One region of the Streptomyces sp. NPDC047017 genome, then DNA from elsewhere that is predicted to be linked to it. Evidence: riboswitches for the same ligand, from Rfam matches in the RefSeq annotation. Region 1 holds a riboswitch; each other region holds the start of a gene.
What was found. Region 1 has a riboswitch for cobalamin ahead of ABZ858_RS26615 (CbtB domain-containing protein). Riboswitches for the same ligand answer to the same signal wherever they lie in the genome.
Positions count from the first base shown of each region.

Region 1 (7,331 bases):
GACCCGGCCTGGACCCGCCGCTACCACGACCCCGACCCGGGCCGCCGCGCCTTCGGCGGCCGCGCGGTGATCACCCTCGACGACGGCACCGTGATCGAGGACGAACTCGCCGTCGCGGACGCCCACCCGGCCGGCGCCCGACCCTTCGACCGCGCCGCCTACGCCGGCAAGTTCCGCACCCTCACCGAGGGCATCGTCACCGAGTCCGCGCAGGACGCCTTCCTGGACACCGCCGCCCGGCTCGCCGAGCTGCCGGCGGCCGGCCTGGGCGGGCTGTTCCCGGCCGTCGACACCGACGCCGTCGCCGCGTACGACGCCGACCTGCCGAAGGGACTGTTCTGATGGTGCTGCACACCCGTACCACGCCCGCCGAGCGCCGCCGCGCCTTCCGCGAACAGCTCGCCTCGGGGCGCCTGCTGCGCATCCCCGGCGCGATCAACCCGTTGTCCGCCCGCCTGATCCAGGACACCGGCTTCGACGCCGTCTACCTGTCCGGGGCGGTCCTCGCCGCTGACCTGGGCCTGCCCGACATCGGCCTGACCACGTCCACCGAGATCGCCGCCCGCGCCCAGCAGACGACCCGGGTCACCGATCTCCCCGTCCTCGTCGACGCCGACACCGGCTTCGGTGAACCGATGAACGCGGCCCGCACCGTCCAGCTCATGGAGGACGCCGGCCTGGCCGGACTCCACCTGGAGGATCAGGTCAACCCCAAGCGCTGCGGCCAGCTGGACGGCAAGACCGTCACCCCCCGCGAGGAGATGGTCCGCCGGATCAGGGGAGCCGTGGACGCCCGCCGGGACCCCGGCTTCCTGCTGATGGCCCGCACCGACGCCCGCGCGGTGGAGGGGCTGGACGCGGCGATCGACCGGGCGAAGGCGTATGCCGACGCCGGCGCGGACGCCCTCTTCCCCGAAGCGCTCGCGGACGTCTCCGAGTACGAGGCGTTCCGCGAGGCCGTCGACGTGCCGCTGCTCGCCAACCTCACCGAGTTCGGCAAGACCCCCCTCCTCGACGCGGCGACCCTGGAGAGCCTCGGCTACAACATCGCCCTCTACCCGGTGACGCTGCTGCGCCTGGCCATGGGCGCCATCGAGGACGGGCTGCGCACGATCGCCGCCGAGGGCACCCAGGAGTCCCTGCTGCCGCGCATGCAGACCCGCTCCCGCCTGTACGAACTCCTCGGCTACGAGGAGTACTCGGCCTTCGACTCGGCCGTCTACGACTTCACGCTCCCGCCCGGAAACTGACCGGTCACCTGACCCCCGAAGGCAGGCACCCATGCCCACCACCACACCCCGGATCCACCGCGGCCTCGCCGGTGTCGTCGTCGACACCACCGAGATCTCCACGGTCCTCCAGGAGACCAACTCCCTCACCTACCGCGGCTATCCGGTCCAGGACCTGGCCGCGACCCGCTCCTTCGAGGAAGTCGCCCACCTCCTCTGGTACGGCGAACTCCCCGCCGCCGGACCGCTCCGCGACTTCCAGGCCCGCGAACGCGCCCTGCGCCCCCTGGACCGCACCACGCTGGAACTGCTGGCCCGGCTGCCCGAGACCTGCCACCCCATGGACGTGCTGCGCACCGCCGTCAGCTTCTTCGGCGCCGAGGATCCCACGGAGGACGACGCCAGCCTCGCCGCCCACCGCGCCAAGTCCCTCACCCTGCTGGCCAAGCTGCCCACCGTCGTGGCGGCCGACCAGCGCCGCCGCCGGGGCCTGGCCCCGATCCCGCCCGACCCCTCCCTCGGGTACGCGGAGAACTTCTTCCACATGTGCTTCGGCAGCGTCCCCGACCCGGACGTGGTCCGCTGCTTCGAGATCTCGCTCGTCCTGTACGCCGAACACAGCTTCAACGCCTCCACGTTCACCGCCCGCGTGGTCACCTCCACCCTCTCCGACCTCTACAGCGCGGTCACCGCCGCCATCGGCGCCCTCAAGGGCCCACTGCACGGCGGCGCCAACGAGGCGGTGATGCACATGCTGCTGGAGATCGGTGACCCGGGACGGGCCGGGGAGTGGCTGGACCAGACACTGGCGTCCCAGCGGAAGATCATGGGCTTCGGCCACCGCGTCTACCAGCACGGCGACTCCCGCGTCCCGGTCATGCAGGACGCCCTCGACCGGCTGGTGGCGCGGGCCGCGGACCCCGAGGCGACCCGGCTCGCCACCCTGCACGCGGCCCTGCGGCACGCCATGGCCGACCGCAAGGGCATCCACCCGAACCTGGACTACCCGGCCGGCCTCGCCTACCACCTCATGGGCTTCGACATCCCCGTCTTCACACCGATCTTCGTGATGAGCCGCATCACCGGCTGGACCGCCCACATCACCGAGCAGCTGGCCCACAACGCGCTGATCCGCCCGCTGGCTTCGTACGACGGCCCGGGGCGGCGGGCGGTGCCGGCGGCTCCGTAGGAGCGCCCCCGCAGGAACCCCGCAGGAACCCCGCAGGAACCCCGCAGGAACCCCGCAAGAAGAGGACGACCGAGCGGCGCCCGCCGCCCCTCCGCCGAGCACTCAGCGCAGGTCCGCGGCCTCGCCGCCCGGGCCGCTGATTTGGCACAGGCTTGATTGACGGCCCCGAGAAACGGGCCGTACGGTCCCCTTGTAGTGACGGCATGAGGAAGCTGGTGGGATTCCAGCACGGTCGCGCCACTGTGAGCCCGCCACCGCGAGGTGGCGGGCGAGTCAGACACTGAGCCGTCACTCCGCCCGTATACGCAAAGGGACGCACGATCCCGAAGGAGGGCTCGCCTTGAGCAGCGTTTCCACATCCCCGCGCCCGGCATCCACGCCGGTCGTCCTGCCGGTCTCGAAGTCCGTTCTGTGGCTGGTCGGCACCGCGCTGATCGCGCTGGCCGTCTACTACTTCATCGGCGTCGACCAGGGGGCCGTGTCGGTGTTCGGCAACGACATGCACGTGCACGAGTTCGTCCACGATGCCCGTCACTTCCTCGGCTTCCCCTGCCACTGATCTCGCCGGCACCTGGACGTACGGACAACTCGACATGGAAAAGAAGCTCATACTGCGCGGCGTGCTCGCCGGCGCAGTCGCGGGGCTGCTCGCTTTCGTCTTCGCGCGGATCTTCGCCGAGCCGCAGATCGCCAAGGCCATCGACTACGAGAGCGGCCGGGACGCCGCGCAGAACGCCTTGGACAAGGCGGCCGGACTGCCCGTCGAGGCCGCCGGCCCCGACCTGTTCAGCCGCACCATCCAGGCCAACGTCGGCATCGGCGTCGGGATCATCTTCTTCGGAATGGCGATGGGCGCCCTGTTCGCCGTCGCCTACACCGTCTGCCTGGGCCGCACCGGCGGCCTGCGAGCACGCAACCTGGCCCTGCTCGTCGCCGGCGGCGGTTTCCTCGGCATGTATCTGGTGCCGTTCCTGAAGTACCCGGCGAACCCGCCCGCGATCGGCCACGAAGAGACCATCCAGCAGCGCAGCGGCCTGTACCTGATCATGGTCGTCTGCTCGGTGGCCTTCCTCGTGGGAGCCGTCTACCTGGGCAAGCGGCTCCAGGCCCGGTTCGGCAACTGGAACGCGAGCCTCCTGGCCGGCGCGGTGTTCGTCGTCGCCATCGGGACCGTCATGCTGCTGCTGCCGCAGCTCGGCCACCTCTCGTACAACAAGGCCGACTACGGCGACCAGGCGACCGAGACCCCGCTGCCGCTGAAGGACGCCAAGGGCGACATCGTCTTCCCGGGCTTCCCGGCCGACGTGCTGTTCGCCTTCCGTTTCTACTCGGTGGGCGCGCAGCTCATCCTCTGGACGGCCCTCGGCCTGATCTTCGCCCCCTTGGCGGAACGCCTGCTCAAGCCGGTGAGCCCGGATGCCGCCGCACAGGAGCCGGACCCCGTCCCGGCGTGACCGGCGTACGGAACCGGCCGGGCGCGGCTCGGGCCCGGCCGCCGGGCGACCAGGCCGCTCATCCGGACGTTCGCAGCTGAAGAGGATCGCCGTGAGCCGACGCCCCGAGCCCCGCAGAATCGTCCTGGACGGTGTACCGGCCATCGCCCTCACACCGCAGGAGTACGAGCGTCTCGTCCTGGCGCGCCGCCAGCTCGGCGGCCAGAGCTCCCGTATGAGCGCCCTGAACCGGGACTTGTCGCTGGCCGCCGACCTGCTGGACGAAGCCCGGGCCGAACTCTGCGCCACGGCCGACGGCCACGGCCACTGCCCTGCCGTGCGGTCCGGGCAGGACGGCGAGCGCGTCTGCTGCCGGATCAAGGCGCTGCTCGGCTCCGCCCGGTTCGCCGTACCCGCGCGCTCGTCCGCCGCAGCCGACAGCGGTCCGAAGCCGCGCCGACGCACGCGCGGGGCCACCGGTCACCGATGACCGGCGGCCCCGCGCCGTACGGAGAGCGGGCACGCTGGGCCGGGCGGTCATGCCCGCCTGTCAGAAGTCCCAGTCGTCGTCGGCGGTGTCCTCCGCCGTGCCCATGACGTAGGAGGAGCCGGAGCCGGAGAAGAAGTCGTGGTTCTCGTCCGCGCCGGGCGACAGCGCCGCCAGGATCTCCGGGTTCACCGCGGTCTCGTCCGCGCCGAAGCGGGCCGGGAGACCGAGGTTCATCAGCGCCTTGTTCGCGTTGTAGCGGACGAAGACGGCGACGTCGTCCATCAGCCCGAGCGGCTCGTACAGCTCGCCCGAGTACCGCAGTTCCAGCTCGTACAACTCCTCCAGCAGGCCGTACGTGAAGGCCCGCAGCTCCTCCTGCCCGGCCGGCGTCCGCTGCTCCAGGCCGCGCTGGTACTTGTAGCCCGAGTAGTAGCCGTGCACCGCCTTGTCCCGCAGGATCAGCCGGATCATGTCGGCGGTGTTGGTGAGCAGGGCGTGGGTGGAGAAGTGCAGCGGCAGGTAGAAACCCGCGTACAGCAGGAGCGAGGACAGCAGGGTGGAGGCGATCTTCCGCTTCAGCGGGTCGTCGCCGTAGTAGTGCCCGAGGACGGTCTTGCAGCGCTGCTGGAGCACGTCGTTGCCGACGGCCCAGCGGTAGGCGTCGTCGATCTCCGGGGTGGTGGAGAGGGTGGAGAAGACGGACGAGTAACTGCGGGCGTGCACCGCCTGCATGAAGGCGATGTTGGTGTAGACGGCCTCCTCGTGCTCGGTGCGCGCGTCCTGGATCTGCACGATCTCACCGACCGTGGCCTGCACGGTGTCGAGCATGGTCAGGCCGGTGAACACCCGCATGGTCAGGGTGCGTTCCCCGGCGGTGAGCCGCTGCTGCCAGGCGTTCACGTCGTTGGACAGCGGTACCTTCTCGGGCAGCCAGAAGTTGGCGGTGAGCCGGTTCCACACCTCCAGGTCCTTCTCGTCGGTGACGCGGTTCCAGTTGACCGGGCGCAGCCGGGCGGCGGGGTCGTGGCGGTAGGACGGGGGAGTGACCGACAGCTCGGCCGGCGGGGCGGGGGTGGTGGTCATCGTCGGTACGTTCCTCACAGCGTGCAGGACAGGCAGTTCTCGATCTCGGTGCCGGCCAGGGCCTCCTGGCGCAGCCGGATGTAGTACAGGGTCTTGATGCCCTTGCGCCAGGCGTGGATCTGCGCCTTGTTCAGATCGCGGGTCGTCGCCGTGTCCCGGAAGAAGAGCGTGCAGCTCAGGCCCTGGTCGACGTGCTGGGTGGCCGCCGCGTAGGTGTCGATGATCTTCTCGTAGCCGATCTCGTACGCGTCCTGGAAGTACTCCAGGTTGTCGTCGTCCATGTGCGGCGCCGGATAGTAGACGCGGCCGAGCTTGCCCTCCTTGCGGATCTCCACCTTGGCGGCGACCGGGTGGAGGGAGGCGGTGGCGTCGTTGATGTAGCTGATGGAGCCGGTGGGCGGGACGGCCTGGAGGTACTGGTTGTAGATGCCGTGCTCGCGGACGGCCTCCTTCAGCTCACGCCAGTCGGCCTGCGTGGGCAGCGTGATCCCCGCGTCGGCGAACAGCTGCCGCACCCGCTCGGTGGCCGGCTCCCACACCCGCTCGGTGTACTTGTCGAAGTAGGAGCCGTCCGCGTACGCCGACTTCTCGAAGCCGTCGAAGGCGGTGCCGCGCTCGACGGCGATGCGGTGGGAGGCGCGCAGCGCGTGGTAGGCGACGGCGTAGAAGTACATGTTCGTGAAGTCGACGCCCTCCTCGCTGCCGTAGTGGACGCGCCGCGCGGCGAGGTAGCCGTGCAGGTTCATCTGGCCCAGGCCGATGGCGTGCGACAGGTCGTTGCCGCGCGCCACGGACGGCACCGCGGTGATGTCCGACTGGTCGGAGACGGACGTCAGGCCGCGCACCGCGGTCTCCACCGTCGTGCCGAGGTCGGGCGAGGCCATCGCGGCGGCGATGTTCAGCGACCCCAGGTTGCACGAGATGTCCCGGCCGACCGTCTCGTAGCCGAGCGCGGCGTCGTACGTGCTCGGCGTGTTGACCTGGAGGATCTCCGAGCACAGATTGGACATGTTGATCCAGCCCGGGATCGGGTTGGCCCGGTTCACCGTGTCCTCGAACAGCAGGTACGGGTAGCCCGACTCGAACTGCAGCTCCGCGATCGTCTTGAAGAACTCGCGGGCGCTCAGCCTGGTCTTGCGGATGCGCGGGTTTGCGACCAGCTCGTCGTAGTGTTCGCTCACCGACAGGTCCGCCAGCGGCTTTCCGTACTCGCGCTCGACGTCGTACGGCGAGAACAGGTGCATGTCCTCGTTGCGCTTGGCCAGTTCGAAGGTGATGTCGGGGACGACCACGCCGAGGGAGAGCGTCTTGATGCGGATCTTCTCGTCCGCGTTCTCCCGCTTGGTGTCCAGGAACCGCATGATGTCGGGGTGGTGGGCGTGCAGGTACACCGCGCCCGCGCCCTGCCGCGCGCCGAGCTGGTTGGCGTACGAGAAGGAGTCCTCCAGGAGCTTCATCACCGGCACGACACCGGAGGACTGGTTCTCGATCTTCTTGATCGGGGCGCCCTGTTCGCGCAGGTTGGTCAGCAGCAGTGCCACGCCGCCGCCCCGCTTGCTGAGCTGGAGCGCGGAGTTGACGCCGCGCCCGATGGATTCGAGGTTGTCCTCGACCCGCAGCAGGAAGCAGGAGACCAGCTCGCCGCGCTGGGCCTTGCCGGCGTTGAGGAAGGTCGGGGTGGCCGGCTGGAAGCGGCCGGTCATCATCTCGTCCACCAGACGGGAGGCCAGCTCCTCGTCACCGGCGCCGAGACACAGGGCGGTCGCGACGACCCGGTCCTCGTAGCGCTCCAGGTAGCGGGAGCCGTCGAAGGTCTTCAGCGTGTACGACGTGTAGTACTTGAAGGCGCCCAGGAAGGTGCGGAAGCGGTGCTCGTGGGCGTACGCCTGCCGGTACAGGGCCTCCAG
Region 1 covers NZ_JBEYVW010000017.1:93,668-100,998, forward strand. The annotation lists gene ABZ858_RS26600 (MmgE/PrpD family protein) at 1-342, shown strand, start outside; gene prpB (methylisocitrate lyase) at 345-1,250, shown strand; gene ABZ858_RS26610 (bifunctional 2-methylcitrate synthase/citrate synthase) at 1,282-2,418, shown strand; cobalamin riboswitch at 2,584-2,723, shown strand; gene ABZ858_RS26615 (CbtB domain-containing protein) at 2,759-2,977, shown strand; gene ABZ858_RS26620 (CbtA family protein) at 3,012-3,872, shown strand; gene ABZ858_RS26625 (hypothetical protein) at 3,964-4,341, shown strand; gene nrdF (class 1b ribonucleoside-diphosphate reductase subunit beta) at 4,402-5,424, opposite strand; gene nrdE (class 1b ribonucleoside-diphosphate reductase subunit alpha) at 5,439-7,331, opposite strand, start outside.

Region 2 (5,740 bases), on a different contig from region 1:
CCCCGACTCCCGACTCCCGGCCGCCGTCTCCGTCCCCGCCCCCCGGGCTTCACCGAGGGGCGCTCTGGCAGACTCACGCCGGGAGCGATCGCGCCGCGCAGACAGGAGACTTGACGACATGACCGCCCGAGTGCTGTTCGTCTCGCCGGCCACGAGCCGTTCGCTGCGGCAGGCCCGGTTCGACGACGGCGATCCGATCGACGCCGGCGCCGCGGTCCGGGCCCGGGCCGCGGCGGGCGCGCTGCCCCGGGCCGCGCGGGTCGTGGTCTCGCCCTCGGTACGCTGCCGCCAGACGGCGGCGGCGCTGGGGCTCGGCGGCGAGGCCGACCCGGAGCTGGCCGGCTGGGACGTGGGGCGCTGGCGGGGACGCACGCTCGACGAGGTCGGTGCCGCCGAAGGGGAGGCGGTGGCCCGCTGGCTGGCCGACCCGGGGGCGGCGCCGCACGGCGGGGAGTCGCTGCGGGACCTGTGCGCCCGGGTCGGGCGGCGGCTGGCGGCCCTGGCGGAGACGGCCGGCCGGACGCTCGCCGTGGTCGAACCGGAGGTCGTACGGGCGGCCGTGGTGCACGCGGTGGGCCTGCCGGTGGACGCCTTCTGGCGGCTGGACGTACCGCCGCTGACGGTCACCGAGCTGAGCGGCCGGGCCGGGCGCTGGAACCTGCGGCTGGGCCGGCCGCCGGCACCGGACGCTCAGGACGCCGGGAACGCCGGGGACACGGAGCAGGCCGGAAACGCAGAGCCGGCCGGGGACGCAGAGCCGGCCGGGGACGCAGAGCCGGCCGGGGGCACCGGGGAGGCCCGGGACACCGGGGAGGCCGGGGGCGCGGGGGCCGCCGGGTCGCGGTGACGGCGCAGCAGGACCGCCACCGCGCAGCGCAGGCAGCCGCCGTCCGCCGCGTGCGGACAGTCCTCGGCCGGGGCGCCGACCAGCGACTCCAGGTCCTTGAGCAGGTGTTCGGTGCGCTTGGCCTGCTGGGCGAGCACCCGCACCCGGGCGCTCTGGCCGCCGATCTGCCGGCGGCTGGCGATCAGCTGCTCGTACTCCTCGACGGTGAGGGCGACCGCCTCTCGGCCGCCGAGGGTGATACGGCGCGGCTGGGGACGTCTGGCCACGGGGGTCCTCCGCTCCACGTCCTGTGGTCCGCTTCGAGAACGCGAGAGGGCCCCCGGACGGTTCCGAAGGGCCCTCTGGTGTCCGGAAGGAGTCAGCCTGCGGCCGGAACCGTGCGGCCCGACGTGGCTTCGGCGGGCTTCGGGTTCAGCAGCCGTTCGGCCAGTTCACCGAAGGCGAGGCCGAATCCGCCCCACAGCACGGCCTGGATGGCCAGCGCGGAGAGCCGGAACCGCCACAGCAGGGCGGCCGGGAAGTCCGCCGGCACCTCGTTGATGACCGGCAGGAACGCGTACGCCAGCCCGATCACGACGGCGAACGCGGCCACCGCGGCCACGGTCGCCCACCAGGTGCCCAGCGCGGGCGCCAGGCGCTTGCCGAGGATGGTGGCGGCGACCGCGAGCAGGACGCTGAGCACCATCATCAGGAAGTACAGGGTGGTCCGCTTGCCGATGGTGTCGGGGTCGCCGACCGAGGGCGGGTTGGCCGGGTACTTCAGGAACGGCACGACGTACACGGCGAGCAGCGCGCAGCCGGACAGCAGCAGCGCGGTCGCCCGCGGGGAGAAGCGGCCCACGCGGCCGAGCGCGAAGCAGAAGGCGAGCGCCGCGATGCCGCCGAAGGCGACCCCGTAGACCAGGACGCCGGTGGCGAGGCCGGCGGTGGACTGCAGGGAGCGGGAGACGACCTCCATCTCGTGCTCGTGGGAGTGGGCGTCCTCGAAGCTGATCGCCTTGTCGACATTGGGCTCACCGAGGAGGTAGGCCGCGACCAGCGCGAGCACGCCCGCGGCCAGCCCCGCGAGCATGCCGCGGACGAGCAGGTTTCTTACCGTTGCGGAGTTCATGGGTGTGCGGCGTCCCTCGCGTCAGTGGCAGGGGAAGCCGAGCAGGTGGCGGGCGTCGTGCACCCATTCGTGGACGTCCGTGCCGCTGAACACGGACGTGGCGCCCTGCTCGGCGCCGACGAAGTACAGCAGGATCAGCATCAGGACGCCGAAGAAGACCGCCCAGGGAGCTATCGCCTTGAGCGGCAGCTTGGCGGGAACGACGGGGGTGGTGGCTGTCGGCTGGGCGACATGCTGCGCCATGGCAGGGGCCTCCTCTGGGAGCTCGCGTCCCATCTCGGTGGTGCGTTGGACGACGGCTACGGGTCTGACTCACCAACCGTCCCCGCGGGGACCGCTCGCTCACAGTGGCGCGACCGTGCCGGACTCGCACCGGCTTCCGTCTTGCCTTCGTCGATATCGGACCGAAGGTACCGTGCGCCGGGGATGAGGCCAAGACCGCGGGCACCCGGCGTGATCTTTCCCGCACGCCGCATGGCGGGCGGGCCGCCGGTCCGGGGGCGCGGGCCGCGCTCACTCCGGGCCGGGGCCGGGGGCGGGCCGGGGCCCGGCGAAGCGGACCGGGGCCCGGAACCTGGCCCGGCGCGCGGCCCGCCGGAAGGTGGTCAGCACCGCCGGTCCGGCCAGCAGCACGCACACGAAGTTGGTGACCGCCCGGCCGGTGTCCCAGCCCAGCGAGGTGGCCAGGTCGAAGGCGAGGTAGCGGTGCCACTGCTCGGTGAAGGGCAGGCCGGGCAGGTAGGCGATGGAGCTGTTCGGGTCCAGGGAGAACGGCCAGAAGGACAGGTTGAGCAGGAAGCCGAAGAGATAGCCGGAGAGCGATCCGTAACCGGCGAGCAGCAGCACTTCGCGGCGGCCGGTGGCCCGGGGCAGGAGCCCGGCGAGCATGCCGACGAAGGCGCAGCCGAACATCTGGTACGGCATCCACGGCCCGACCCCGCCGGTGAGGAGGGCGGAGGCGAACAGGGAGGTGCAGCCGAGGACGAAGCCGAAGCCGGGGCCGTAGACGCGTCCGGCCAGGACCAGGACGAAGAAGACGGTCTCGATCCCGGCGGTGCCGGCGCCCAGGGGACGCAGGGCGGCGTTGACGGCGGACAGCACGCCCAGCATCGCCAGCGCCTTGGAGTCGATGCCGCCCTCGGCGATCTCCGACAGCACCACGCACAGCACCAGCACCAGCAGCACGCCGAAGATGAGCGGCGGCGCGTAGCTCGCGCCGAACGTGCCCGGCGCGACGGCGAACGGCCAGCAGAAGGCGACGAGCCCGAGGAGGGCCGCCAGGGTCATGACGACGCCGACGCGCGGGGAGAGCCGGATCGCCGCCTTCACGGCCGCTCCCCCGCCGCCGACGCCCGCCTGACCTGTTCGACGGTGAGGAACGGCAGGGGTGCGAGGACCTTCGCGGTCTGCGGGGCGAACACCGGGGAGGAGACGATGACTTCGGCCGTGGGTCCGTCGGCGACCACGTCCCCCTCGGCCATGACGAGCACGCGGTCGGCGGCGCGGGCGGCGAACTCGACGTCGTGGGTGGAGATGACGACCGCCCGGCCCTCGGCGGCCAGCACGTCCACGATGCCGATGAGTTCCGTCTTCGCCCGGTAGTCCAGGCCGCGGGTGGGCTCGTCCAGCAGGACGACCGGCGGGGCGGCGGAGAGCTGGATGGCGAGGACGAGGGCGAGTTTCTGGCCCTCGGACAGGTCGCGCGGGTGGGTGGTGGCGTCGATGCCGGGGGCGAGCCGGTCGAGGATCCGGCGGGCCTCGCCGGGGGTGCCCGACTCGGCGTCGGCCTGGTCGAGTTCCTGTTTCACGCTCTCCAGGTAGAGCAGGTCGGCGGGGGTCTGCGGGACCAGTCCGACGAGCCGGCGGGCCTCGGCGGCGGGCACCGCGTGCGGGTCGGCGACGGTCTGGCCGCGGGTCACCCGGACGGTGCCGGCGCGGCGCGGACCCGACCCCTGCAAGGCCCACAGCAGGGAGGACTTGCCGGAGCCGTTGCGGCCCATGAGCGCGGTGACCTCGCCCGCGCGCAGTTCCAGGTCCACCTCGCGGACGGCGGGCACGCCCCGGTAGGCGACCGTGACACCACGGGCGGCGAGCAGGCGCGGCGGGTCACCGGCCGGGGCCGGCCGGACCGGGTCCGGGACACGGCCGGCCAGCCGGGCGCGCAGGGGCGCGGCGGCCCGGCGGGCGTCGCGGACGGACAGCGGCAGCGGTGACCATCCCGCCGCCCGGCCCAGTTCGACGACGGGCGGGGCGATGGCCGAGGTGCGCAGGATGGCGGCGGGCGCCCCGATGCGGGCGCTGGCGTCGCCCGGCAGGTGGATGACGCGGTCGGCGTACTGCACGACGCGTTCGAGGCGGTGCTCGGCCATCAGGACGGTGACGCCGAGGTCGTGCACGAGCCGGGTGACGGCCGCGAGGACCTCCTCGGCGGCGGTCGGGTCCAGGGCGGAGGTGGGTTCGTCCAGCACCAGGACGCGCGGATGCGCGGTGAGGACGGAGCCGATGGCGACGCGCTGCTGCTGGCCGCCGGAGAGTTCGTGCAGGGCGCGGTGGCGCAGGTCGGCCAGGCCGAGCAGGTCGAGGGTCTCCTCGACGCGTTTGCGCATGGTGGCCGGCGGGATCGCCAGCTGCTCCATGGCGTAGGCGAGTTCCTCCTCGACGGTGTCGGTGACGAAGCCGTCGGCCGGGTCCTGGCCGACCACCCCGACCACGTCGGCGAGTTCGCGCGGCGGGTGGTGGGCGGTGTCGCGGCCGTCGACGGTGACCCGGCCGTACAGGGTGCCGCCCGTGAAGTGCGGTACGAGCCCGTTGACCGCGCCCAGCAGGGTGGACTTGCCGACACCGGTGTGGCCGACGACGAGGCAGAGTTCGCCCTCCCGCACGGTCAGGTCGACGTCACGCAGCGCGGGGCGGGGGGCGTCGTCGTACTGGACGGTGACCTGGTCGAAGGTGATCACGGGGTGTGGGCTCTCCGGACGGGGGCGGGCTCGGGCGCGAGGAATCCGGCCGTGCCGGCGAGCAGGATCGCGGCGGTCGGGACCAGCGGCAGCCCGGGCCAGGTCAGCGGGTAGAAGGTGGGGTTGAGCTGGGCCGGGTCGTAGCCCAGGTCGCTGAAGAGCAGGACCGCGGAGAGCACCCCGCTGCCGGCGACGGCCCACTCCGGTGCCCGCCAGGGGTCGGGACGGTAGGTGGTGCGGGTGACGCGGCGGCCGCCCAGGCGCAGTCCGGCCACGCACAGCGCGGCGCCGCAGGCCATCGCGGGCAGCCCGAGGAAGGCGGGCGCGGTGGCGTCCAGCAGCCCGTAGGCGCCGGCGCACAGCCCGCACATGCCGAGCAGCATCAGCGCGCCGGTGACGCGGCGGGAGCGCCGGGTGGCGGTGCCCGCCCGGCCGTAGCCGCGGGAGTCCATGGCGGCGGCCAGCCGCAGCGAGCGCTCCAGGGCGTCCTCCAGGACGGGCACGACGATGCCGCGCAGCGCCTTCATGCCCCGGGTGCGGCCGGCCCGCAGCCTGCGGGCCCGGGAGACGCGCTGCACGCTCTGCACCAGTTGCGGCGCGACGCTGATGGCGACGGTGACGGCGACACCGAGTTCGTACAGGGCGCCGGGCAGCACTCTCAGGGCGCGTTTGGGGTTGGCCAGGGTGTTGGCGGCGCCGATGCAGCACAGCATGCACGCCAGCCGCAGTCCGTCGGTGGCCGCGGACAGCAGGGCCTCCAGGGAGACCGGGCCGCCGAGGCGGATGCCCGCGTACCAGTCGGGGGTGGGGATGTGCGGGAGGGAG
Region 2 covers NZ_JBEYVW010000004.1:102,626-108,365, forward strand. The annotation lists partial or broken gene ABZ858_RS08100 (histidine phosphatase family protein) at 119-676, shown strand; gene ABZ858_RS08105 (CbtA family protein) at 1,206-1,958, opposite strand; gene ABZ858_RS08110 (CbtB-domain containing protein) at 1,980-2,201, opposite strand; cobalamin riboswitch at 2,238-2,391, opposite strand; gene ABZ858_RS08115 (ECF transporter S component) at 2,472-3,245, opposite strand; gene ABZ858_RS08120 (ATP-binding cassette domain-containing protein) at 3,284-4,915, opposite strand; gene ABZ858_RS08125 (energy-coupling factor transporter transmembrane component T) at 4,912-5,740, opposite strand, start outside.
Region 2: linked by a shared signal. The riboswitch ahead of ABZ858_RS08110 (CbtB-domain containing protein) and the one ahead of ABZ858_RS26615 (CbtB domain-containing protein) in region 1 are both predicted to bind cobalamin.

Region 3 (7,331 bases), on a different contig from region 1:
GCAGCGGCAGCCGCCGTACGCCGCCGGGCAGCCGCCCGGCGAGGTCCGGGTCGGTCAGGACCAGCGCGCTGCCGGACTGGGCGAGGAGGTAGGCGAGGTCGTCGCCGGTGAGGTTCTGGTTGACCGGCACATGCACGAGGCCCGCGCGGGCGCAGGCCAGGAAGGCGATCAGATAGGCGTCGGAGTTGTGGCCGTAAGCGGCGACCCGGTCGCCGGGGGCGAGGCCCAGGCCGCGCAGGACGCCCGCCGCGCGGGAGACGGCGTCGTCGAGGGCGGCGTACGTCCAGGCCCGGTCGCCGTACCCGACGGCGGTCCGCGCCGGGGTGCGCCGGGCGCTGCGCCGCAGGAGTGCGTCGACCGTGCTCCCGTGTCCAGGCGTCATGACAGTCGATCCTGGGTGCGGCGCCGGGAGAGGTCAAGCACCGGGTCGGCACCCGCTTCCCGGCGGCTTCGCCCGGCGTGCCGGGGCCCGCCCTCCCTGGGGGACGGCGGGCCCGTGGACGGCTGCGCGGGCGCAGCGGGCCGTCACTTGTCGAAGACGGCCTTCTGTACCTCGTTCGGTCCGTCGAAGTGGTCCTGCTTCAGGCCGTCGAGCCGGCTGACGATCTTGTCGTTGGCCTTGTTCCGCCGGGCGCGGTCCACCAGGTGCTGCCTGTCGGTGGGATAGTCGGCGCCGCTGAGGGCCTTCTGCAGGTCGATCGGGCTGAGGTCGGCCATGGGAGCCTCCCGTGGGGGGTGGTACGGCCGCCGCGGGGCGGCCTGGTCGTACGGGCATTGCCTCGCCCTGTCGGAGTGCCCCGCCGCGGCGGGGGCATTCAGCCGCCCTGCCGCTGACCGGCTTCCAGGACGGCCATGGCCGCGTTGTGCCCGGGCACGCCGCTGACGCCGCCGCCGCGCACCGCGCCCGCGCCGCACAGCAGGACGTTGGCGTGCGGGGTCTCCACGCCCCAACGGCCGCCGCCTTCCTCGGCGTAGGGCCAGCTCAGCGCCCGGTGGAAGATGTGGCCGCCGGGCAGGCCGAGTTCCCGTTCCAGGTCCAGCGGGCTCTTCGCCTCGATGCAGGGCCTGCCCTCGGCGTCGGTGGCCAGGCAGTCGGCGAGCGGTTCGGCGAGGTGGCGGTCGAGCTGGGCCAGGGTGGCCTTGAGCAGTTCCGCCCGGACGGCGTCGTGGTCGCGGGCGAAGAGCCGGGCGGGGGTGTGCAGGCCGAACAGGGTGAGGGTGTGCCGGCCGCGGGCGGCGAGATCGGGGCCGAGGATGCTCGGATCGGTCAGGGAGTGGCAGTAGATCTCGGAGGGGGGCTCGGCGGGCGGTTCGCCGGCGGCGGCCCGGGCGTGGGCTGCGGCCAGCTGCCGGTAGCCCTCGGCGATGTGGAAGGTGCCGGCGAACGCCTCGCGCGGGTCGACGGAGGGGTCCCGGAGCCGGGGCAGCCGCTTGAGCAGCATGTTGACCTTCAGCTGGGCGCCCTCGGCGGGCTCGGGCGGTTCCTGGCCGGTCAGGGCGGCCAGCGCCTGCGGGGAGGCGTTGACCAGGACGTGCCGGGCGCCGACGGTGCCCTCGCCGTCCCGGGTGCGGTAGGTGACCTCGGCGGTGCGGCCGTCGGTGGCCACCCGGACGGCCTCGTGGCCGGTGGCCAGGCGGGCGCCCGCCGCGCGCGCCGCGCCGGCCAGCGCGTCGGTCAGGGCGCCCATGCCGCCGACCGGTACGTCCCAGGCGCCGGTGCCGCCGCCGATCACGTGGTAGAGGAAGCAGCGGTTCTGCGTCAGGGCGGGGTCGTGGGCGTCGGCGAAGGTGCCGATGAGGGCGTCGGTGAGGACCACGCCGCGGATCAGGTCGTCGGCGAAGCGGTCCTCGATCGCGGCCCCGATGGGCTCCTCGAACAGCATCCGCCAGGCGTCCTCGTCGGCCACCCGGCGGCGCAGGCCGGCCCGGGAGGGCAGCGGCTCGGTCAGGGTGGGGAAGATCCGCCGGGCGGCACGGCCGGTCGTGCCGTAGAAGCGCTGCCAGGACTCCCATTCGCGGTCGGAGCCGGTGAAGCGGGCGAAGGCCGCCCGGGTACGGTCCTCGCCGCCGCCCACGAGCAGCCCGGTGGGCCGGCCGTCGCGGTCGGCGGGCGTGTACGAGGAGATGGCGCGGGTGCGCAGCCGGAAGTCCAGGCCCAGGTCCTGGACGATCTTTCGGGGCAGCAGGCTGACGAGGTAGGAGTAGCGGGACAGCCGGGCGTCCACGCCGGGGAAGGGGCGGGTGGAGACGGCCGCGCCGCCGGTGCGGCCGAGCCGTTCCAGGACCAGCACCGACCGTCCGGCCCGGGCCAGGTAGGCGGCGGCGACCAGACCGTTGTGCCCGCCGCCGACGATCACCGCGTCATAGGTGCCGGGTGCCTCGTGTGCGCTCATGGCTCTTGGTAGCACGGGGGGTTCGGCGGCGGCCAGGGGCCGTGGCGCGGCTAGGGCCTGTCGCTTCGAGCAGGTCGAGCAGGTGGGGCGGCCTTGTGCGGGGCGGGACGGGCGCCGGGGCCGAGCCGGGCCGTGGCGCGCAGGATGTGCTTGGGGGGCAGCTGCCAGCGCACTCGGGCCGGTATCCGGCGCAGCAGGGTGCCGGTGGTGCGCAGCCGGCGGGTGACGATGGCGGGGGCCGGGGCCGCTCTGCCGTACAGCTCGTGGGCGTACGGGGGCAGGGAGGCGTACGCCAGCTGGGCCACGCGCCGCCACAGCAGGTCGCGCGCCGGGGCGAGCAGTGGGGGCGTCGGCGGGCGCTGGAGGAAGTCGTCCACCGCGCGGGCGTCCGCCCCGGCCGCGAGTTCGGGCCGGACGGCCGCGAAGTAGGCGGCGAGTTCGGCGCGGCTCGCGGGCACGGTGCGCGGGTCGAGGCCGACCAGGCGGGCGCTCGCGCGGTGCTCGGCGAGGTAGCGGTCGGCCTGGGCGTCGGTGAGCGGGAATCCGGAGCGGCGCAGCACGTGCAGATAGGAGTCGATCTCCGCGCAGTGCACCCACAGCAGCAGGTCGGGGGCGTCGATGCCGTACGTCTGCCCGGTGCTCGGGTCGGTGGCGGACAGCAGCCGGTGGATCCTGCGCACCCGGGCGCCCGCCTCCTCGGCGGCGCGGGTCGTGCCGTACGTCGTGGTGCCGACGAAGTTCGCGGTGCGCATCAGCCTGCCCCAGGCGTCCCGCCGGAAGTCGGAGTTCTCCATCACCCCGCGGACCGCGCGAGGGTGCAGGGCCTGCAGGTACAGCGCGCGGACGCCGGCCACCCACATCATCGGGTCCGCGTGCAGCTGCCAGGTCACCGAGGACGGCCCGAAGAGGCCGGGGTCACTCGTGCGTATGGTCTCCACGTCAGGCAGGCTAGCGCCGTCCGCGCGGCCGGTCGACGGGCCGGTGCGGTGGCGGAGGCGGGTCACTTCAGGGTCGCGATGAATTCCCCGCACGCCTTGGCGCAGGTCCGGCAGGCGTCCGCGGCCTGTGCGGCGCCGGGGTGCCGGTCGAAGACGTGGGCGGTGTCCAGGCAGACGCTCAGGCACCACTCCAGCTGGGTGCGGATCCCGGCCTCGTCCTGGGTGTTCTGCTCCGACAGCACCCGGCAGGTCGCGTCGCAGACCTCCGCGCACATGATGCCCCTGCGCCGCAGCAGCTCGGTCTCCTCGTCGCCGCCCGGTTCGACCAGGCTGGCGCGCAGCGCGCAGGCCCGCGCGCATGCCGTGCACGCCTGCGCGCAGGCGAACCGGTCCTCCAGGAACCGTATGAGTTCCTGTTGCGAAGTCGTCGATGGTGTCGTATCGGTCGTAGTCACCTCGCCCGGGTTGCCGGTGCCACACCCGCCAAACCCGGTGCCGGCAAGGGCCGCGGCCGTTTTCCGTCACGGGGCGGGGGCACTCGTCGGGCCCGGTGGGACGACCGGGTCGGACGGTTGGACGAACGGCTGACGGAGGTGGATTCCCGGGCCCGGACGACAGGAGCTGCCGTCGACGCTGGAGTGCTCCCCCCGGGAGGCCCGGCGCACCTGGATCAGGGCCCATGACGCGGCCGTCGAGACCTGCGGCGAGGGCGAGCGGGCGCACCGGGTGGCGTACGGCGCGCTCAAGCACATGTACGAGAAGGTCGGCGATCACTGGGAGCGCAAGGAGGGCGGCCGCAAGGGCCCCTCCGACCCGCGGTCGGCCCGGCCGCGCGGGCAGGGCGGCCGCGGCGGCGAGGGCGTCGACGAGAGCGCGCCCAAGGAGCAGCTGTACGACACGGCGAAGCGGCTCGGCATCGAGGGGCGCTCGCACCTGTCCAAGGACGAGCTGCTGGACGCGATCCGCAAGGCGAACCGTTCGCGGACCCGGCAGGCCAGGTCCGGCTGAGCCGACCGGGGGGTCCGCAGCGCGGCGCCGCTTCGCGGCACTGGCCAGGGGTACCCGCCGCCCATGAGCAACGCATCGGTGGACATCGCCGCGGCGCACGGCGCCGCGATCGGCATCTGGCCCTTCGTCCTGGGGCTCGTCCTGGTGGCCCTGCTGATCGGCGCCTTCTGGATGGGCGCGCGCATCCGCCGCCGCGAGCCCGCACCGCCGCGCCCCGAGGAGCAGCCGCGGCTGCCCGAGTCGGGCCCGGTCGGCGATGTCGTGGAGCGGCGTGCACCCGACGAGGTCCCCCGGGGCGGTGACCGGCTGACACCGCACCGGCTGAAGGCGCACGGGAACCTGGGGACCCGCACGAGCCCCGCCCCCGCACGTCCCCGCTGGGACGAGGGCGGCAGCGGCTCGTTCGGCAGCGGCGGGCCCGGCGCCCACTGACCGCCGCGCCGCACCGGGGAAGTGAGAGCAGGGAGGCTTCCATGGCGGCCGGAGAGCGGTCCTACGACCGTAGGGACGGGGTTTCTCGCGGGGGGTACGCCGTGCTCGCGGCGGCCTTCGGCGCGGGTGCGCGGGGCCGGGCGCCGTCGTGACGGCCGACTGGCTGCGGTACGCCTGGAGCCTCACGGAGCGGACGGCCGAGGGCTGACCGGCCGCCCGTGGAACGTGGGCGGGGAGGCGGGCAGCGCGTCGCGCACGTTCGGGGAGGTGGGCGGCCGGTCACCCGGCTTGCCGCAGCAACTTCCCGGCAGTCGTACGCAGTTGTGGACGAGCCGGCGGCCGTGGCCGCCGGCCGTGCGCCGCGTGTCTCATGTCACCATCCGAATGGCGGACGTGACGTACCACCTCGCCGGACGGCCCCGTAACCTTGCCCCCGCAGCTGGTTCGCCCCGTCCGCCAGGCGGGATGCGTCGCAAGAGGGAACCCGGTGGGAATCCGGGACTGCCCCGCAGCGGTGAGCGGGAACGACCGCCGTCATACGCACTGGGCCCGTCAGGGTCCGGGAAGCGACGGCCACTAGGAGTCTCGTACGACACGAGACGCGCCCGCGAGTCCGAAGACCTGCCCGCTGCCCGCGCCCGAACCACTCGCGCGCGGACATCCCGGTGACCTCGTGGGCGGGTCGGCGTACATACCAGGCGGTCGACCGTGCCCTGCCGCGCACGCGTACCGCCCGGTCCGTCACCCCTTCGCGCTCGCGTCCCGTCCCCGGGATCTCAGGGATTCATCTCGCGAAGGAGATCTCCGTGACAGCGAAGTCAGCGACGCCGGCCCCGCGGGCCACCGTCCACGGCTACCCCCGCCAGGGCCCGAACCGGGAACTGAAGAAGGCGATCGAGGGCTACTGGAAGGGCCGCGTCAGCGCCGACGCGCTGCGCGCCACCGCCGCGGACCTGCGCCGCGCCAACTGGCGGCAGCTCGCCGAGACCGGCGTCCACGAGGTGCCGACCGGCGACTTCTCGTACTACGACCACGTCCTCGACACCACCGTCATGGTCGGCGCGATCCCCGAGCGGCACCGGGCCGCCGTCGACGCGGACGCGCTGGACGGCTACTTCGCGATGGCCCGCGGCACCCAGGACGTGGCGCCGCTGGAGATGACCAAGTGGTTCGACACGAACTACCACTATCTGGTGCCCGAGTTGGGCCCGGGTACCGTCTTCACCGCTGACTCCGGCAAGCAGGTGGCGGAGCTGAAGGAGGCCCTCGCCCAGGGCCTGACCGCCCGTCCGGTCCTGGTCGGCCCGGTCACCTACCTCCTCCTCGCCAAGCCCGCGCCCGGCGTGCCCGCCGACTTCGAGCCGCTGACCCTGCTCGACCGGCTGCTGCCGGTGTACGCCGAGGTCCTCGCCGACCTGCGCGCGGCCGGCGCCGAGTGGGTGCAGCTGGACGAGCCCGCCCTCGTGCAGGACCGCACCCCGGCCGAGCTGAACGCCGCCGAGCGCGCCTACCGCGACCTCGGCGCCCTGACCGACCGGCCCCGGCTGCTGGTCGCCTCCTACTTCGACCGGCTCGGCGACGCCCTGCCCGTCCTGGCCAAGGCCCCGGTCGACGGGCTCGCCCTGGACTTCACCGAGGCCGCCGCCAACCTGGACGCGCTCGCCACCGTGGGCGGACTGCCCGGCAAGCGCCTGATCGCCGGTGTCGTCAACGGCCGCAACATCTGGGTCAACGACCTGGAGAAGTCCCTCGCCATCCTCGGCACCCTGCTCGGCCTGGCCGACCGGGTCGACGTGGCGGCCTCCTGCTCGCTCCTGCACGTGCCGCTGGACGCCGCCGCGGAACGGGACATCGAGCCGCAGATCCAGCGCTGGCTGGCCTTCGCCCGGCAGAAGACCGCCGAGATCGTCACCCTCGCCAAGGGCCTGGCCCAGGGCACCGGCGCGATCGCGGCCGAACTGGCCGCGAACCGGGCCGACCTCAACTCGCGGGCCACCTCGCCGATCACCCACGACCCGGCCGTCCGGGCCCGCGCCGCCGCCGTCACCGAGGCCGACGCGCGCCGCTCCCAGCCGTACGGCGAGCGGGCCGCCGCCCAGCGCGCCCACCTCGGCCTGCCGCTGCTGCCCACGACCACCATCGGCTCGTTCCCGCAGACCTCCGAACTGCGCGCCGCCCGCGCCGACCTGCGGTCCGGCCGAACCGACACGGCCGACTACGAGGAGCGCATCAAGGCGGAGATCCAGGAGGTCATCGCCTTCCAGGAGAAGACCGGCATCGACGTCCTGGTGCACGGCGAGCCCGAGCGCAACGACATGGTCCAGTACTTCGCCGAGCAGCTCACCGGCTACCTGGCCACGCAGCACGGCTGGGTGCAGTCCTACGGCACCCGTTACGTCCGCCCGCCGGTCCTGGCCGGCGACATCTCCCGCCCCGAGCCGATGACGGTGCGCTGGACGACGTACGCCCAGTCCCTCACCGGCCGCCCGGTCAAGGGCATGCTCACCGGGCCGGTCACCATGCTGGCCTGGTCGTTCGTCCGCGACGACCAGCCCCTCGG
Region 3 covers NZ_JBEYVW010000004.1:94,678-102,008, forward strand. The annotation lists gene ABZ858_RS08060 (fatty acyl-CoA synthetase) at 1-382, opposite strand, end outside; gene ABZ858_RS08065 (DUF2795 domain-containing protein) at 526-717, opposite strand; gene ABZ858_RS08070 (NAD(P)/FAD-dependent oxidoreductase) at 816-2,393, opposite strand; gene ABZ858_RS08075 (oxygenase MpaB family protein) at 2,444-3,331, opposite strand; gene ABZ858_RS08080 (ferredoxin) at 3,394-3,786, opposite strand; gene ABZ858_RS08085 (ChaB family protein) at 3,953-4,339, shown strand; gene ABZ858_RS08090 (DUF6479 family protein) at 4,403-4,771, shown strand; cobalamin riboswitch at 5,195-5,415, shown strand; gene metE (5-methyltetrahydropteroyltriglutamate--homocysteine S-methyltransferase) at 5,578-7,331, shown strand, end outside.
Region 3: linked by a shared signal. The riboswitch ahead of metE (5-methyltetrahydropteroyltriglutamate--homocysteine S-methyltransferase) and the one ahead of ABZ858_RS26615 (CbtB domain-containing protein) in region 1 are both predicted to bind cobalamin.

Region 4 (7,331 bases), on a different contig from region 1:
TGTCGGACGCGGACGCGGAGGCGCTCCCGCTCGGGGACGCGGACGCCGGGGCGCTCCCGCTCGGGGAGGCGCTGCCGGTCGGGTCCGCCGGCTTCGCCGTCAGGGCGGCGAGGCTGGTGTGCGCGCCGGCGAGGACGGCGGCCGGTGTCGGGTAGAGGGCCGGTTCGGTCACGCCCTCCTCGAAGCCGAAGCCGCCGCCGGCGAACTGCTGCCCGGCCAGCCAGGCGACGGCCGCGTCGGCGCGCCCGGTGTCACCGAGGGCGCGCAGGGCCTGGGCGGCGTACGCCGTCGCGTAGACGCTGCCGGTGGTGGCGCCGGTGTAGCCGGGGAAGGCGCCGTCCGCGCGCTGCGCCGTGTCCAGGTACGCACGGGCCCGGGCCACGGCGTCCTCGTGCCCGCCCGCGCCGTGCAGCGCCAGGGCGACCACACCGGTGGTGGCGGGGTCGCCGTCGCAGTACTCGCCGGGGCCGATGAGGATGCTGGTGATCCCGCCGTCCGCGCACTGCACCTGGGTGAGCCGGTCCACCGCGGCGGCGGGCGGCGTCACTCCGGCGCGCAGCACGGCGAGCACGGCCAGCGCCTGCCCGTCGGCGTATCCGGCGTCGTGGAAGTCGCCCGCGGCGGTGCAGCCGGGGGTGGGCGAGCCGGACGCGGGTCCCGCCGCGCACACGTTCTTCATGAGGTCGCCGACGAGGTCGTGGCCGCCAAAGGCGTGCGGGTCTCCCCCGGTGATCTCGGCGAGGAGCGCCAGGCGGGCGGCGGCGGAGGCGTCGGGGGCCTGGCCGGGGCCGTTCGGGTAGGCGTAGTCGCCGGTGTGGGCGGCGAGGAAGGCGGTGACCTTGTCCAGGATGGCGCGGTCGGGGTCACCGGCGGCGAGGCCGTAGGCGACCTCGGAGGTCAGCAGGTAGTCCGGGGTGCCGGCGCCGTCGTCGACGACGCGTTCCTCGTCGGTCAGGCCGCCGCGGAGCCACTTCGCGGCGGCGGCCGTGTCGAGGGTGGTGGGTGCACCGGTGGGCGAGCCGCTCGGCCCGGGGGTCCCGGTCGGCCCGGAGGTACCGGTCGGGCCGGGTGTCCCGCTCGGGGCCGGGGTGCCGCCGCCCGCGCGGACGGCGTCCGGGGTGAAGGAGGGCCGGCCCTTGGTGCCGCCGATGTCCGTGCCGCCGAACACCCAGGCGTCGACGTCGCCGTCCTTGAGCTTGCGGGCCATCGCGCCGTACGGGCTGTACGTCCAGTCGTGCTGGCCCGGCGAGGCGATCCAGTAGGACCAGTACGCGGTGACGGGCGGCGTCAGGACGCAGGGCTCCTTGGCCGGGGTCGGGTACTGCGTACCGGAGTCGAACCCGCCGTAGCCGATGCGGCAGATGAAGGCGGGGCCGTCGTGCTGGGTGCCGGTGGTGGTGAAGCCGGCGTCGTGCAGCAGGTCGTAGCCGGTGGTCGGGGTCGGGTCGCAGCCGCGCTCGACCGTGCCGCCGAAGGGCTTGAAGTCGACCGCGACCACGGCGCCCTTGGTGGCGGTGCAGCCGCCGGCCATCGGATCGGCGGCGGCGGAGGCGCTGGTGAGAAAGGCCACGCAGGCGGCCGCCGGCAGCAGGAAGGCGGTCGTCAGGGCCGTCCACGGCCCCGGTCCCGTCCTCGTCCGCCCGTCTCTTCGCTGCTCGGTGCCCACCCCGGCCCCCTCGTCGCCTGCCGGCGCGGGGCGAGGACGTGGGTGAGGGGCCCCGCCGCGAGAGACGGCGCTGTGCGCGGAACCCGGTCGCACCACGCCGTAGTCCGCGACGGCGTCTGTTGCTGAAGGACACGCTCCAGGCATTCCGGCTCGCCCGGCGGATGCCGGGCCCACGGTTGCGGGTCAGCGCCGGGTTTCGACCGGCTTCCCCTGGAACTGCTCATGTATCAGGCGGGATTGGAACACGGGTTCGCGAGGAGCGTCAAGGCGCGGTACCGGCCGGACCGGGCGGCGCGGGGCGGGCGGCGGGGGCGCGCGGGGCGGACCCTGGCGGCGTACGGGTTCCCTCGGGTACCGTCCCGGACTGCCGAGTGGGGGAACCCGGTGGGAATCCGGGGCTGACGCGCAGCGGTGTGGGGCGGCGGGGGCCGTTCCGAGCCCGAATGCCCAAGCGGTGCAGCACTTTTGGAAGCTGATCCACGCGTCCCGGACGGCGGCCACGCTCGCCGCATCCGGTGTGGGTGCACGGGGGCCGGCCGGTGTCCCCCACCCCAGGAGCAGGCCATGTCCCGTCCGCTGTCCGTCCGCCGCGGTGTGCTCACCGCGGCCGCCGCGCTCGGCGCCTTCGCGCTGACCACGCTGCCCGCCGCGGCGACCTCCAGCCCGGCCCAGATCGCCACCTCGAAGACCAACGGCGTCGCCTACCTCAAGTCCCTCCAGGCGGCGGACGGTTCGTACGCCGGGTCGGGGCTGTCCAACGAGTGGGCGTTCAGCGCCCTGGCCGCCGCCGGGACCGCCGCGGTGGACGTCACCCCGGGCGGCGACACCACCAAGAACGCGAGATCCGTCTACCGCGATCTGCTGTCCACCGGCGGCTGGCCGTCCACGTCACCCGTCGTCACCGACTACGAGCGGGCCACGCTGAACGCGTACGCGGCGGGCATCGACCCGGCCCGCGTCTCCGCCTCCCGCGATCTGATCGCGGACATCTACGGCTACTGGCAGAGCGCCGAGCCCGGTTACTTCGGCCCGTCCGCCAACTTCAACGGGACCGTGTTCGCCGCGCTCGCCCTGAACGGCGCGAAGACCCAGTCCGGGCAGGTACGCGTCCCGCAGGCGCTGCGCGACGCGCTCGTCACCCGGATACGCGCCAACCAGCACAACGACGGCGGCTGGAACTACAGCAAGGCCGAGGGCGACCCGACCCAGCCGGCCGCCACCAGCGACATCGACATGACGGGCGCGGCGATGGCGGCGCTGTGCGTCTCCGGGGTGCCCGCCACCGACACCGGTATCACGCACGCCAAGGCGTTCCTCAAGAGCAAGCTGGTGGCGAACACCGGCGCGTTCAACGCCATGTTCGGCGCCAACACCGACTCCAACGGCTGGGCGGTGGCCGGCCTGAACGCCTGCGGGATCAACCCGCAGACCGGTGACTTCCTCACCTCGCTGGGCAAGACCCCGGTCGACTTCCTGATCGCCCAGCAGTTCAACCCGGGCGGCGGTTTCAAGTACCTGCCCGCCGACACCAGCCCGTCGGCATACTCCTCGATCGACGGGCTGCGGGCGGTGGCCGGGGGCGGCTTCACCGCCGCTCCGCCGGTGCCCGTCACGCCGGGCGCGCCGCAGTGGGTGGCGCAGTCCGCGCTGAGCGCGGGTACGGCGACGAAGCTGGCGCTGACCGTGGACGACGGCACCGGCTCCCTCAAGGTGTGCTCGGTCGCCCTCACCCCGACCGGCCCGACGACCACCCTGGGCGCGGTCCTGGACGCGGCGGCCGGCGCGGCCACGCCGTCGGGCTGCGTGACCTCGGTGGCCCCGTCCTCCGGCACGGGCACCGTCACCTCGGTCAACGGCAAGGCCAACAGCGGCTCGAACACCTGGAAGGTCAGCGTCGACGGGTCGGCCTTCGCCGCCGCCACCCGGGGCAAGACCGTGGGCGTCGGTGACACCATCGCCCTGCGCTGGGGCGCCTGACCGCCGCGGGCCGGCCGCACCCGTGCGGTGCGGCCGGCCGCCGGTGCCCGCCACGCGCGGGACCCCGGCTCACGCGATTGCCACCCGCGTGAGCCGCCCCGGGTGCCGTGGCCGGAATTCGCCCCCCGCGTCCCTGAGCGGTCCAGGTCACTTCCGCCACGAGAACAAGGTCACAGCCGCGCCCCCCTGCTGCTGGGCCGCCGTTCTGGCCTAGCATCCGAGCATGACGGTCCTGCCTGACGACGGGCTCTCCCTGGCGGCGGACTTCCCTGACGCGACACTTGAGCAGTGGCGGCACCTGGTGGCGGGTGTGCTGCGCAAGTCCGGCAAGGAGGTCTCGGACGCCGAGGCGGAGCAGGCCCTGTCCACCGCGCTGGAGGACGGGCTGCGCACCCGGCCCCTGTACACCGCGCGCGACGCCGCGCCCGACCCCGGCCTGCCGGGCTTCGCCCCCTTCGTACGGGGCGGGCGCCCCGAGGGGAGCACGGTCGGCGGCTGGGACGTCCGCCAGCGGCACACGGTCGCCGACACGGCGGCGGTCCTGGCCGACCTGGAGAACGGCGTCACCTCGCTGTGGCTGGCGGTCGGCGGGCACGCGGGCATCCCCGTCGACCGGCTCCCCGCCACCCTGGACGGCGTCTACCTGGATCTGGCGCCGGTCGTCCTGGACGCGGGCGACGCCTTCGAGCCGGCCGCGCGGCGACTCCTCGAACTGTACGAGGAGCGGGGCGTCGCCGCCGACGCGGCCCGCGGCAACCTGGGCGGCGACCCGCTGGGCCACGAGGCGCGCACCGGGCAGGCGTACGACATCGCGCCCGTGACCGAGCTGGCCCGGCGGTGCGCCGAGCGCCACCCGGGGCTGCGGGCGCTGACCGTGGACGCGCTGCCCTACCACGAGGCCGGCGGCTCGGCGGCCGAGGAGCTGGGCTGCTCGCTGGCGACGGGTGTGGCCTATCTGCGCGCGCTGGCCGGGGCCGGGCTGGACATCCGGCAGGCCTGCGCCCAGCTGGAGTTCCGGTACGCGGCCAGTGCCGATCAGTTCCTGACCATCGCCAAGCTGCGCGCCGCGCGCCGGCTGTGGGCGCGGGTGGCCGAGGTGTGCGGGGCGCCGCGGGCGGGGGCGCAGCTCCAGCACGCGGTGACCTCGACGGTGATGATGACCCGCCGGGACCCGTGGGTGAACATGCTGCGCACCACGGTGGCCGCGCTGGCCGCCGGGGTGGGCGGCGCGGACGCCGTGACCGTGCTGCCCTTCGACGATCCGCTGGGTCTCCCGGACGCCTTCGCGCGCCGCATCGCCCGCAACACCTCCACCATCCTCATCGAGGAGTCGCATCTGTCCCGGGTGATCGACCCGGCGGGCGGCTCCTGGTACGTGGAGCGGCTGACCGACGAACTCGCCCGCGCGGGCTGGGAGTTCTTCCAGGAGATCGAGCGGGCCGGCGGGCAGGAGGCGGCCCTGCGCTCCGGCCTGGTCCGCGAGCGGCTGGCCGCCACCTGGGCGGCGCGCGGCGCGAAGCTGGCCAAGCGGCGCGAGCCGATCACCGGGGTCAGCGAGTTCCCGCACCTGACCGAGAAGCCGGTGGTGCGCGAACCGGCGCCCGAGCCGCCCTCCGGCGGGCTGCCCCGGGTGCGCCGGGACGAGGCGTTCGAGGCACTGCGGACCCGCTCCGACGCCCACCTGGCCGCGACCGGGGGCCGGCCCCGGGTGTACCTGGAGGCGGTCGGCCCGGCCGCCGCGCACACCGCCCGGCTCTCCTTCGCCGCCAATCTCTTCCAGGCGGGTGGCATCGAACCGGTCACGGCGGGCACCTTCGAGGAGAGCGGGGCGCGCGAGGCGTGCCTGTGCTCCAGCGACGCGCTCTACGCGGAGCAGGCCGAGGCGGTCGCGGGCCGGTTGCGGGCCGCGGGCGCCGGCCATGTGTTCCTCGCGGGCCGTCCCGGACCGTACGAGGGTGTCGACACCTATGTCTTCGCCGGCTGCGACGCCGTGGCCGTGCTGACCGCCACGCTCGACCGCATGGGAGTGTCCTGATGTCCATCCCGGATCCCGCCGAGTTCGCCGCGATCGAGCTGGGGACCCCGAGCGCCGACGCCGGCCCCGACGAGTGGCGCACAGCGGTGAAGAAGGCCGCGGACGGCGACGACCTGCTGTGGCAGACGCCCGAGGGCATCGAGGTCAAGCCGCTGTACACGGGCCAGGACCTGGAGGGCCTGGACTTCCTGGACACCTTCCCCGGCATCGCCCCCTACCTGCGCGGCCCGTACCCGACGATGTACGTGAACCAGCCGTGGACGATCCGCCAGTACGCGGGCTTCTCCACGGCCGAGGAGTCCAACGCCTTCTACCGCCGCAACCTGGCGGCCGGGCAGAAGGGCCTGTCGGTCGCCTTCGACCTGCCCACGCACCGCGGCTACGACAGCGATCACGCGCGGGTGACCGGTGACGTCGGCATGGCGGGCGTGGCGATCGACTCGATCTACGACATGCGGCAGCTGTTCGACGGCATCCCGCTGGACCGGATGACGGTGTCGATGACGATGAACGGCGCCGTGCTGCCGGTGCTGGCGCTGTACATCGTGGCGGCGGAGGAGCAGGGGGTGCCGCCGGAGAAGCTGGCGGGGACCATCCAGAACGACATCCTCAAGGAGTTCATGGTCCGCAACACCTACATCTACCCGCCGAAGCCGTCGATGCGGATCATCTCCGACATCTTCGCGTACACCTCGCAGCGGATGCCGCGCTACAACTCCATCTCGATCTCCGGGTACCACATCCAGGAGGCGGGCGCGACGGCCGACCTGGAGCTGGCGTACACGCTCGCGGACGGGGTGGAGTACATCCGGGCGGGCCGGGACGCGGGTCTCGACGTGGACGCCTTCGCGCCGCGGCTGTCGTTCTTCTGGGCGATCGGCATGAACTTCTTCATGGAGGTCGCCAAGCTGCGCGCGGCCCGGCTGCTGTGGGCCAAGCTGGTCGAGCAGTTCGATCCGCAGAACGCCAAGTCGCTGTCGCTGCGCACGCATTCGCAGACCTCCGGCTGGTCGCTGACCGCGCAGGACGTGTTCAACAACGTCACCCGCACCTGTGTGGAGGCGATGGCCGCCACCCAGGGCCACACCCAGTCGCTGCACACCAACGCCCTGGACGAGGCGCTGGCGCTGCCCACCGACTTCTCGGCGCGCATCGCCCGCAACACCCAGCTGCTGATCCAGCAGGAGTCCGGCACCACCCGGGTGATCGACCCGTGGGGCGGCAGCGCGTACGTGGAGCGGCTGACCTACGACCTCGCCCGCCGGGCCTGGCAGCACATCCAGGAGGTGGAGCAGGCCGGCGGCATGGCGCAGGCCATCGACGCGGGCATCCCCAAGCTGCGCGTGGAGGAGGCCGCGGCCCGCACCCAGGCCCGGATCGACTCGGGGCGCCAGCCGGTGATCGGCGTGAACAAGTACCGGGTGGACTCCGACGAGAAGATCGAGGTTCTCAAGGTCGACAACTCCTCGGTGCGCACCCAGCAGATCGCCAAGCTGCGGCGGCTGCGCGAGGAGCGGGACGAGCGGGCCTGCCAGGACGCGCTGGACGCGCTGACCCGGGCGGCCGGCGGGCAGGGCAACCTGCTGGAGCTGGCGGTGGACGCGGCCCGGGCGAAGGCGACGGTCGGGGAGATCTCGTACGCCCTGGAGAAGG
Region 4 covers NZ_JBEYVW010000004.1:111,023-118,353, forward strand. The annotation lists gene ABZ858_RS08135 (prenyltransferase/squalene oxidase repeat-containing protein) at 1-1,531, opposite strand, end outside; cobalamin riboswitch at 1,784-1,915, opposite strand; cobalamin riboswitch at 2,041-2,115, shown strand; gene ABZ858_RS08140 (hypothetical protein) at 2,231-3,643, shown strand; gene ABZ858_RS08145 (methylmalonyl-CoA mutase family protein) at 3,867-5,678, shown strand; gene scpA (methylmalonyl-CoA mutase) at 5,678-7,331, shown strand, end outside.
Region 4: linked by a shared signal. The riboswitch ahead of ABZ858_RS08135 (prenyltransferase/squalene oxidase repeat-containing protein) and the one ahead of ABZ858_RS26615 (CbtB domain-containing protein) in region 1 are both predicted to bind cobalamin.